DNA from 2 places in the Rhodococcus sp. K11/5 genome. Region 2 is predicted to be linked to the other one. Evidence: riboswitches for the same ligand, from Rfam matches in the RefSeq annotation. Region 2 holds a riboswitch; the other holds the start of a gene.
What was found. A riboswitch is a leader RNA that binds a small molecule or an ion and turns the genes downstream of it on or off. The one in region 2 is predicted to bind cyclic di-AMP.

Region 1 (4,636 bases), 1.6 Mb from region 2:
GACTCGGTGAGCCTGTCCCCCGCGGTCGGTCCGAACACGATGCGCTGACCGGTGACGAATCCACGCTCGACCGGGTCCGCGATGGTCGACGCGGCGACGTCCGTCATCGGAGAGTTGTTCGCGCTCGCGGTGAACTCGGCGTCCGAACCCGTCACGGTCACCACCGCTCGGCGAGACCACCCGACACCGAAGAAGTCGGTCACCGCCTCGACGGCGGGGGGTAGATCCGCGGCGAGACCGTCGATCAGCGCCCGTTGCTCCGGGTGGCCGACGACGATCGACGTGGTGTCACCGGTCTGCACGGACTCGGTGACCACCGGCCCGAAGTCCCACGGCCCGCGCCAGGTGATGCGGCCGTACTGCGGGAGGTCGTCGTCCGAGACCAGCGCCCAGGTGTCGCCTCGGCGGGCGACGACGAGGGTGACGTCGCGGCGGGTGGAGTCGATGTCGGCCTCGGCGTACGCATAGCGCAGCACCACGTGCGGGGCCCAGACATCGGTGGCGGACAACGACTCCGCGAGTTCGGTCGGAACCGGGGTCTCGGGTTCGTCGATCAGTTCGTATCCGAAGTCGGAGAGCGGAACTCCCCGTAGATTGCGGGCACGTTCGACTTCACGTTCGACGAACCCCGGGTCGGCACCCCGATCGAACAGCGATCGCAGGGCGTCCTCGTCGCCGTCGCGAAGGGCGACCGTCCACGCGTCGAGCAGGGCCTGCACCCCCGCCGTGCGCTGGTCGTCGAACGAACTCGCCGCGGCCCCGGACGGAGCGTCCGAGGTGGGCGGGGGCGTTCCGGCACAACCGGTCGCCACCGTCACCACCAACGCCAGAGCGAGCGCCGACCGTCGAACGGTGCGAATGATCAGTACCGGCGCGCGCTGTGGAACGGCCAGGATTCCATCGACTCGACTCGGACGGGTACGCCGAAGGTCGAGGCATGCACGATGTTCCCGTTGCCGGCGTAGAGGCCGACGTGCGACGCCTCGGGATAGAACAGAACCACGTCACCCGGCTGCAGATCGCTCTTCGCCACCGGCGTGCCGCCGGCTGCCTGCGCCTGACTCGAGCGCGGAAGGGTCTTGCCCACCTGGTTGTACGCCCAGACGACGAGCCCGGAGCAGTCGTATCCGTCGGGACCGGTCGCGCCCCACACATAGGGCTTGCCGATCTGGGTGAACGCTGCCTGAAGGGCACCGGCCTGCGAACCCGGCGTCAACGAACCCAGAATGGACGCGGGATCGAAGCCGGGAGGAAACGCGGAACCTGCGAGTTCCGCTCGCTCCGCCTCGGACAGCGCGGCGAATGCGGCCACCACGTCGTCGATCTGAGCCTGCAATCGACTCTGCTTGTTCTGTAGATCGTCACTGAGAGCGCGCGCCTGCTCGGTCGCGATGCGGGCCGCGTCGGCGGACTGCAGGGACGACTGCTCGGCCGCTGCGGCGGCATCGGTCGCCTCACGGAAGGTGGCGACCTGCGCGGCCGCGTCGGTGGAGATGACGTCGAGCGCCGACATCTGGTCGAGCATCTGCTGCGGCGAATCGCTGACCATCAGCGCGAACAGGCGATTGGTCCGCGCACCCTGGTAGTTCGCCTGCGCGATCTTGTCGACCGTCGGCCGCACCGAATCGATCAAACCGTTCGCAGCGTCCACGGCGGACCGATCCCGGGCGAGGCGATCCTCGGCTTCCCGTTGCGCCGCCATCTTGGCGTCGAGGTCGATCTGGGCGTTGTGCATCGCCTCGGTGGTCTCCTCCGAAGCGCGCGACAGGTCGGCCAGTTCCGTCATCGCGGCGCTACCGGACGCGCCGGGTACGGGATCAGCACCCGCCACCGGCGTCGACATCATCACGGTGGCGCCCAACAATCCGGCGAGAACCAGCGCGCGGCATCGATGAGACACGGCGGTCCGGTGCGACTTCGACCAGGCTGACGACACGGTGGATGGTTCTCCGATCAGGTGAAGCGATTCGAGACCTCTGCGACCATCGAGGTCTCGGAAAGATTACGACGAGCGTGCGGACACTGTCCAGGATTCGGTTTATCCGGCGCGAAACGGGGTTGTCGACGTGAGAACACGTCCATAACCGACCGCTCCACTTGTTTCTGGGGGCGGATCGATTCATGCCCCCGACCGACGAGGAGGGTGCCGCCGCTGATGCGACGACACCCTCTCACACGATCGACTCGGATCAGACGTAGCGGCTTGCGCCGTCGGCAGGCATCGATGACAGCGGAACGACCTTGACCGGCTGGCTCTCGGTGGACGCGTGCACGACGTTGCCGTTGCCCACGTACATACCGGAGTGCGAGCCGCCGTAGAAGGACACGATGTCCCCCGGCTGCAGGTTGCCCAGCGAGACCGAGGTACCGGCGGCGGCCTGGTCGTAGCTGGTGCGCGGCAGGGAGATGCCGGCCTGCTGGTAGGCCCACTGCATCAAGCCGGAGCAGTCGAAGGCGTTGGGGCCCGCTGCGCCGTAGACGTACGGTGCACCGACCTTGCTCTCGGCCGCGGCGACGGCGGCCTGGGCGGCGCTCTGCACCGGAGCCGCGGGTGCGAGCTGCGGAACCTGGGGAACCGCGGGCAGCTGCGGAGCAACCGGCATCGGGGGCAGCTGGCTCAGGATCTCGTCGGGAACCTCGAAGGTCCCGATTCCGGGGATTGCCACCGGGGCCGCGAAGGCCGGGGCGGCGGGGATGGCGACAGCTCCTGCAGTGAGGGCGCCGGCGATGAGAACGTTGCGGACGGGCCGCGTGGCACTGCTGGGTTTACGGTGTTTCGCCACGAAAAGAGGTGCTCCATTTCTTCCGTTCATCCGCCGACCGAGTTAGCTGACGGGTTCGGGCTGGGAAGATCAGCCCTACCTTCGAACCGCGGCGAGGCCGCGGGGAGAAGGATTCACCCCGGTGTAACGGTGGGTTCCCGGTACGACCACCCCGGAAAGAGGAGGCCGATTAGGCGGTGACACTGCGACGCATTCCTCGGGTGGATCTGCACGACTCCGCAATGTCTCGGAAAGATTACGAAACGGCATCCACAATGTCGAGCCCACCCGGTTCGTGTCGCGATTGGATCACGGTGAGATCACCCCGCAGCGTGGTCCGGCGCATCACCTCGGCCACCGTCGTGCGCCTCGCGGCCGCTGGGGATCTCACTGCTGACGAGCCTCAATCGCGGTATCAGTCCACTGTCGGCCAGAACCTCCATGGCGTCGTGTTCGTCCTGCTCGAGCCGCAATCGCCGAGCCCCGTACCGGGACCCGCCGGGCTCCCCGGAGCCCCGCGCCGGGAGCTCCGGAACCCCCAGGAGGACCGACACCACGCAGTCCTGGCACGCGAGTCCCCGCACCCGGCAGTCGCCACAATCGACAATCATGTGATCCTCGTCTCATCTCGGTTTCGGCTCGGTTCACCGGGTCTCGGCTCGGTTCGCGACCTTGCCGCCCGAACGTAACGGCGACCTCCGACACGAACGCGAACCCGCGATCGTCGCCGAATTCTGTCGGTGGACGCCTCTAACGTCCTCGGGGTGATCACGCCGCACTCGGGAGCGCACCAACTCGCCTTCGACGAACTCGACGCGTCGCTGCGCGAGACCACCTTCGTCGTGGTCGACCTCGAGACCACCGGGGGTCGGCCGGGAGAGGACGCGATCACCGAGATCGGTGCGGTCAAGGTGCGCGGCGGCCGCGTGCTGGGTGAGATGTCGACACTCGTGGATCCCGGGCGCTCCATCCCGCCCACCATCGTCGCGCTGACCGGCATCACCACCGCGATGCTCGTGGACGCCCCGCGTATCGAGCGAGTGCTGCCGGCCTTCGTCGAGTTCGCACGCGGATGCGTGCTCGTCGCGCACAACGCGCGATTCGACACCGGTTTCCTCCGAGCGGCCGCCACTCGGATGGATCTGGCGTGGCCGTCGTTCCAGGTTCTCTGCACCGTGAAACTCGCTCGCCGCGTTCTCACCCGGGACGAGGCACCGTCGGTGAAGCTCTCGGCCCTGGCCACGGTGTTCCGGTCGTCGACTCGGCCCACTCACCGTGCACTCGACGACGCGCGGGCGACGGTCGACGTCCTGCACGGACTCATCGAACGGGTCGGCAACCAGGGCGTCCACAGCTATGCCGAACTGATCGACTATCTGCCCACGGTTCCTGCGGCGCATCGCGCCAAGCGCGGACTGGCCGCGGGATTGCCGCACGCGCCGGGGGTCTACCTGTTCCGGGGCCCCTCGGACGAGGTCCTCTACGTCGGAACCTCGAACAACCTGCATCGACGGGTACGCAACTACTTCACGGGTTCCGAGACCCGCGGGCGGATGAAGGAGATGGTCGCGCTCGCCACCCGCGTGGATCACGTCGAGTGCAGCCACGCGATCGAAGCCGGTGTGCGCGAGCTCCGACTCATCAGCGCGCACACGCCCCCGTACAACCGGCGATCGAAGTACCCCCGCAAGGGCTGGTGGATCGCTCTCACCGCCGAGGCGTTTCCGCGGCTGTCCATCGTGCGCGCGCCCGCACCGGGAGCCTTGGGTCCGTTCTCCGTCCGGGGAGCGGCGGCCGAGGCGGCGGCGTCTCTCGCCGAGTACACCGGTCTTCGCTCGTGCACGCACCGCATCGCCGTATCGGCCCGGCACGAG
Region 2 (4,636 bases):
ACGATCCCCAACGATGCGGCTTCGGCGAGGAACCGGGTCACCGGACCCCGTCCGAGGCGACCGGCGAGTCGAGGCCGGTTCCAGGTCGCGAGACGAACGACGTCGTCCGCGGCCGGTGCGCGACCGGATCCCAGATCGGCGAGGACTCGCAACACGATGCGGCGATCACGAGGAGCGGCCGCCGATCGCGCTTCGTCGGACAGAGCGGCGATGGGTTTGTCGTTGGCGTCGCGCATCCCGATGAGCCAGGGCAGCCGGGTGAGGTCGAGCCATCCGGTGGCGAGCGCGGACCAGCGTTGCGCCGGACCGGCGGCCAGCCAGGTGTCGACGGCGGTGGTGGGGGCCCACATGTCGTCGGATTCGCCGGCCGGTGGCGGATCGGGGAAGCCCACCGAGACCAACCCGGCGCCCGCCAGGATCTCGACGACGAACCCGGTGCGGGCCTCGTCGAGATCGACGCTCTTGGCGATGCGGCGCACCTCGCGTACACCGAGACCGCCGGCCTTGAGGATCGGTGCCGGCGTGCGGCCGAGCGAGTCGAGCACGTCCTCGCACTGCCGGAGCAGTTCGAGGGCCTCGCCCGCGGCGGCCGCGTCGACGTCGGCGACGGTGATTTTCTCGGTGGTCGCCGCCGGTGGGCTCAGCAGGGTGGGATCGGTGACCGGTTCCCCTCGGAGCGCCTGCGAGACCTGCGGGGGGAGCTCGACCGTGTTCTCGTCCAGCCAGGTCAGCAGACCGGCTCCGAGGAGCTTCTGCACGGGCCGATCGGGTGGGGTTCCGGGGGCCGCGTCGCGGGTGCGCCCGATGGACGACGATTTGGTCAGGGTCGCGAGCAGATCTCGTTCGCGATCGTCGAGCGTCGCGAGCCGGGTCGTCACCACGTCCGCGGTCAGGGCGGGATCCGCGTCGTGGAAACGACCCACGCGCCACGGGATCGCGTCGCGGGCGGCCGCGACCATGGTCAGGTCGGCGGTGCCGCGCACCAGCGCTCGTGTCCGCAACGCGCCGAGCGCGGCATCGACGGACTTCTTGGTCGCGAGTTTGCCGATGAACCGGTCGAGCGTCCTGCGGGGGACGGGCGCGCGGTCGGCGCCCTCGTGTGCGAGCAGTTCGAGGATCGTCAGCGCGAGAGTGTCCAGGTCGTCCGCCACCCGCAGTACCGACGCGCGTTGCTCGGAGCGGCCTGCGAGCACCTCCAGGGTGGGTGGGGGCGGAATGGTCAGGTCGGGACGCAACCGCAACAGTTCGGCCAGGTCGTCGTCGCTTCGGGACGCCAACCAGTCCGTGAGGGTGTCCGCCGTCGGACCGTCGTTCGCGCTCATCGCCCTCGAGCCTAGAGACCTGCACTGGCGGAGGTTCGACCCCTAGTGCCAAAATGAGTCATGGCGAAAGAAGCGAAGAAGCGATACGTAGATCCCGGCTGGCCCCACGGCGTCGACGACGAGGACCATCCCGTGACGGAGTTGGCCTCCGCGCGCGCCGGCAGCCTGTCCCCGTACGGCGAGGAGATCGAGTTCCCGTTGCCGGTCGACTCGTTGCCGTACGCGCATCCGCACACGGTGATCAACCGCTGATCGGTACGCCGGTGCCGGTGCCGGTGCCGGAGTGAGGGTGCCGCTCGGTCCGTCACGAGTGGTCGGGGTGCCCCTGACTCGCGGTCGACAGCGCGCCCATCCGAGTGAGGGGCACCCTCGGTTCGCGAGACGGACCGAGGGTGCCCCTCACTCGTGCCAGGGGTACGAACCCCCAGACGTCGAAGGCCCCCACCGCATGCGGTGGGAGCCTTCGACGTGCGGTGAGGACTACCGAGGAAGGAAGTCCTGGTTCGCCTCGAGGAATGCGGCGACGTCCGGGTGAGCCGTGGCCTGCTCCAGGAAGCCGAGGATCATCGGGTCGGACGTGAAGTTCTGGACGATCTGCGTCAAGCCGGCCACCGCGTCGGAGCTGGTGGCGGGGATGCTGGTGAGATCGGGAAGCGCGGGTGCGCTGACGGCGGGTGCCGACGCGGCCGGGGCCGAACGCTCGGTGGGAGCGCTGGTCAGGCCGAGACGCGAGGAGCACGACGGCCAGGCGTTCCAGCCCTGGGATTCGAGGACGCGCTCGGCGACCACGATCTGCTGCTCACGCGAGGCCTGGTTCGCGGTCGCGGCGAATTCGCCACCACCGTGGCTGCTCCAGGTGCTGGGTGCGAACTGCAACCCGCCCTGGTAGCCGTTGCCGGTGTTGATGGCCCAGTTGCCGCCGGCCTCGCACTGGGCCAGACGGTCCCAGTCGGAGTCGGGTGCTGCGTTTGCCGTGCCGCTGAAGGCGAGGCCTGCGGTGCCGACCAGTGCGCTGGTGACAGCGACCTTGGCGACGGTCTTGCCGGTGGTGCTCGGCTTGCGATGACGTCCGCTCATAAGGGTAGAAATCCTCTCCACACGCGCCTGCGAGGTCAGCTGTCGGATTCGGGCTGAGAGGTAGCCCGGCCCACTCGCTCCTGGCTGGAACGGTGTGGCTTCACCCCAAGACCGTCGACGCGAACCCGGGTGGGGCTCGTTGCGTGACGGCCGAACTATCTACGAAGGACGTGTGGGTCCCCCGCCCCCGTCCCTGATCTTGTTTCGTGTCGGGTGTCCGGTACCCGCGGGACGAGGTTTGGCGCGGCGGGCCGGACGTCGGCCGAACTTCCGGCCGAGCAGGACACTATTACGAACCGGGCCCGGATGTCACTGTTCGATAACTTCGCCTGGTCGCGGGTCGGTCGGTCGGTTGTGAGGCTCGAGTACGGGTAAGCGCAGCTAGACGGATACGCGGGCACTGAATGTCGACTCGTCACCTGTTCGTAATCGAGTTGTTATGTGGCGGAAGTCACATATCCGGAGGGTCACGCCGATGCCGACGATCGCGACGAGGGCCGTGATGGGGTAGACCGTCTGCAGCAGCACTGCCTCGATGTCGCTGGACGGCGGCAGCATGAACGTGCCGATGGCGTAGACGCCGCCCGGAAACAGATGGAACCAGGCGATCTGGGGCAGTGTCACCGCCAGCGGCAGGATCCATACGAGCCGCCGTCGGGCTCGCAGGGCGAGATCCAGGCTCAGGATCGTCAGGGGAAGGAACCAGACCCAGTGGTGGCCCCAGGAGAACGGCGACACCAGCGGCGTCGTCAGGCCGCACACGGTCAGTCCGAGAAGGGTCAGTCCGCGTCGGTGCGCGGCGGCAGCGACGAGGAGTGACCCGACCGCGACGACGGCCGTGACGGCGATCCACAGCGCCACCGATGGTTCGTCGAGGCCGAACCATCTCGGGATCGCGCCGCGCAGCGACTGATTGGCGCCCGAGGTGATGTCGCCGATCCGGGTCGAATCCGAGATCGTGCCGAACCAGAAGGCCGCCGCGTCGGAGAAGAGGACGACGAACCCGAGAACGACGGAGGTCGCGGCGGTGGCCGCCCCGATCGCGAGCGCTCGCCATTGCCGGGTCAGGGCCAGGTGGACCAGGAACAGACCCGGGGTCATCTTGATGCCCGTCGCGATCCCGGCCCCCAGTCCGCGCAGGCGGCTGCCCTCCGGTCGGCCGAGGTCCCACAGCACGAGCGCGAGCAGGACGAGGTTGATCTGTCCCAGCCAGACCGTCATCCGAATCGGTTCGAGCCAGGTGAACACCACGGCCAGTGCCGCGCTGACGATGCGCAGCGACCGATCGTCGCGATAGCCGAGATGGATCCAGCACCAGCGCACGACGAGGTAGATCAGGGCGAGGTTCCCCAGCCAGAAGACGAGGTGGGTGGTGGCGTCCGCCAGGAGTCCGAGCGGCGCGAACAGCAGGGCGGCGAAGGGTGGGTAGGTGAAGGGGAGTTCGCCGACGAGTGCCCCGGCGTAGAGCCGGGTCGAGTCGAGGACGGTGGCGCCGCCCGCCCGGTAGACCGATGCGTCGATACCGAATTCGAACAGCCCGAACTTCGGGGTGCCGAAGGGGATGAGCCGGTCATGGGCGACGAGCGCGACGATCGCACCGATGACCGACAGAACGACGACACCACGTTGTGACGAGAATGAACGTTGCGGCGGATTCTTGGGGTCCACGCACGGAGGATAGGCCCGAAAATGCCGATCGGCGCGGTAAGCCACGCCGAAAGGAACCGTTCGTTACGTAGCGCGACCGGTCTTGACGTACCCCGGCACGTGGCCCGGCGGCAGATCACGAACATCGCTGTCGACGATGTCCTTGCCCAGCGGCATCAGCGACACCGGAATCATCTTGAGGTTCGCGAGCGCCAGGGGAATGCCGATGATGGTGATCGCCATCGCCGTTGCCGTGACGATGTGCCCGATGGTCAGCCAGATCCCGGCGAGCACGATCCACAGGACGTTGCCGATCAGCGACCCCGTTCCGGCCGACGGCTTGTCCACCACGGTTCGGCCGAACGGCCACAGCGCGTAGACCCCGATGCGGAACGAGGCGATTCCGAACGGAATCGTCACGACGAGGATGCACAGGAGCAACCCGAAGAGGAAGTAGGCGAGGGCGAGCCATAGCCCGCCGAAGACCAGCCAGATGACGTTCAGGATCAGGCGCATGACACCAGTATGTCGGCGCCGCGGGCCATCAGCGTCCGGTCCGCGCCCGACGCCCGGAGGACAGGGCGTAGATC

Region 1: it holds a riboswitch for cyclic di-AMP, as region 2 does, so the genes downstream of both, ACY466_RS13665 (C40 family peptidase) here and ACY466_RS06180 (transglycosylase family protein) in region 2, are expected to answer to the same signal.

Annotation. Positions count from the first base shown of each region.
Region 1 is NZ_CM143721.1:2,894,613-2,899,248, forward strand. Features, by position in the region: gene ACY466_RS13655 (hypothetical protein) at 1-818, opposite strand, end outside; gene ACY466_RS13660 (C40 family peptidase) at 863-1,846, opposite strand; gene ACY466_RS13665 (C40 family peptidase) at 2,190-2,783, opposite strand; cyclic di-AMP (ydaO/yuaA leader) riboswitch at 2,799-2,969, opposite strand; gene ACY466_RS13670 (hypothetical protein) at 3,083-3,316, opposite strand; gene ACY466_RS13675 (DEDD exonuclease domain-containing protein) at 3,527-4,636, shown strand, end outside.
Region 2 is NZ_CM143721.1:1,270,016-1,274,651, forward strand. Features, by position in the region: gene ACY466_RS06170 (helicase-associated domain-containing protein) at 1-1,322, opposite strand, end outside; gene ACY466_RS06175 (hypothetical protein) at 1,383-1,574, shown strand; gene ACY466_RS06180 (transglycosylase family protein) at 1,803-2,399, opposite strand; cyclic di-AMP (ydaO/yuaA leader) riboswitch at 2,408-2,618, opposite strand; gene ACY466_RS06185 (glycosyltransferase 87 family protein) at 2,781-4,067, opposite strand; gene ACY466_RS06190 (YccF domain-containing protein) at 4,131-4,562, opposite strand; gene ACY466_RS06195 (hypothetical protein) at 4,591-4,636, opposite strand, start outside.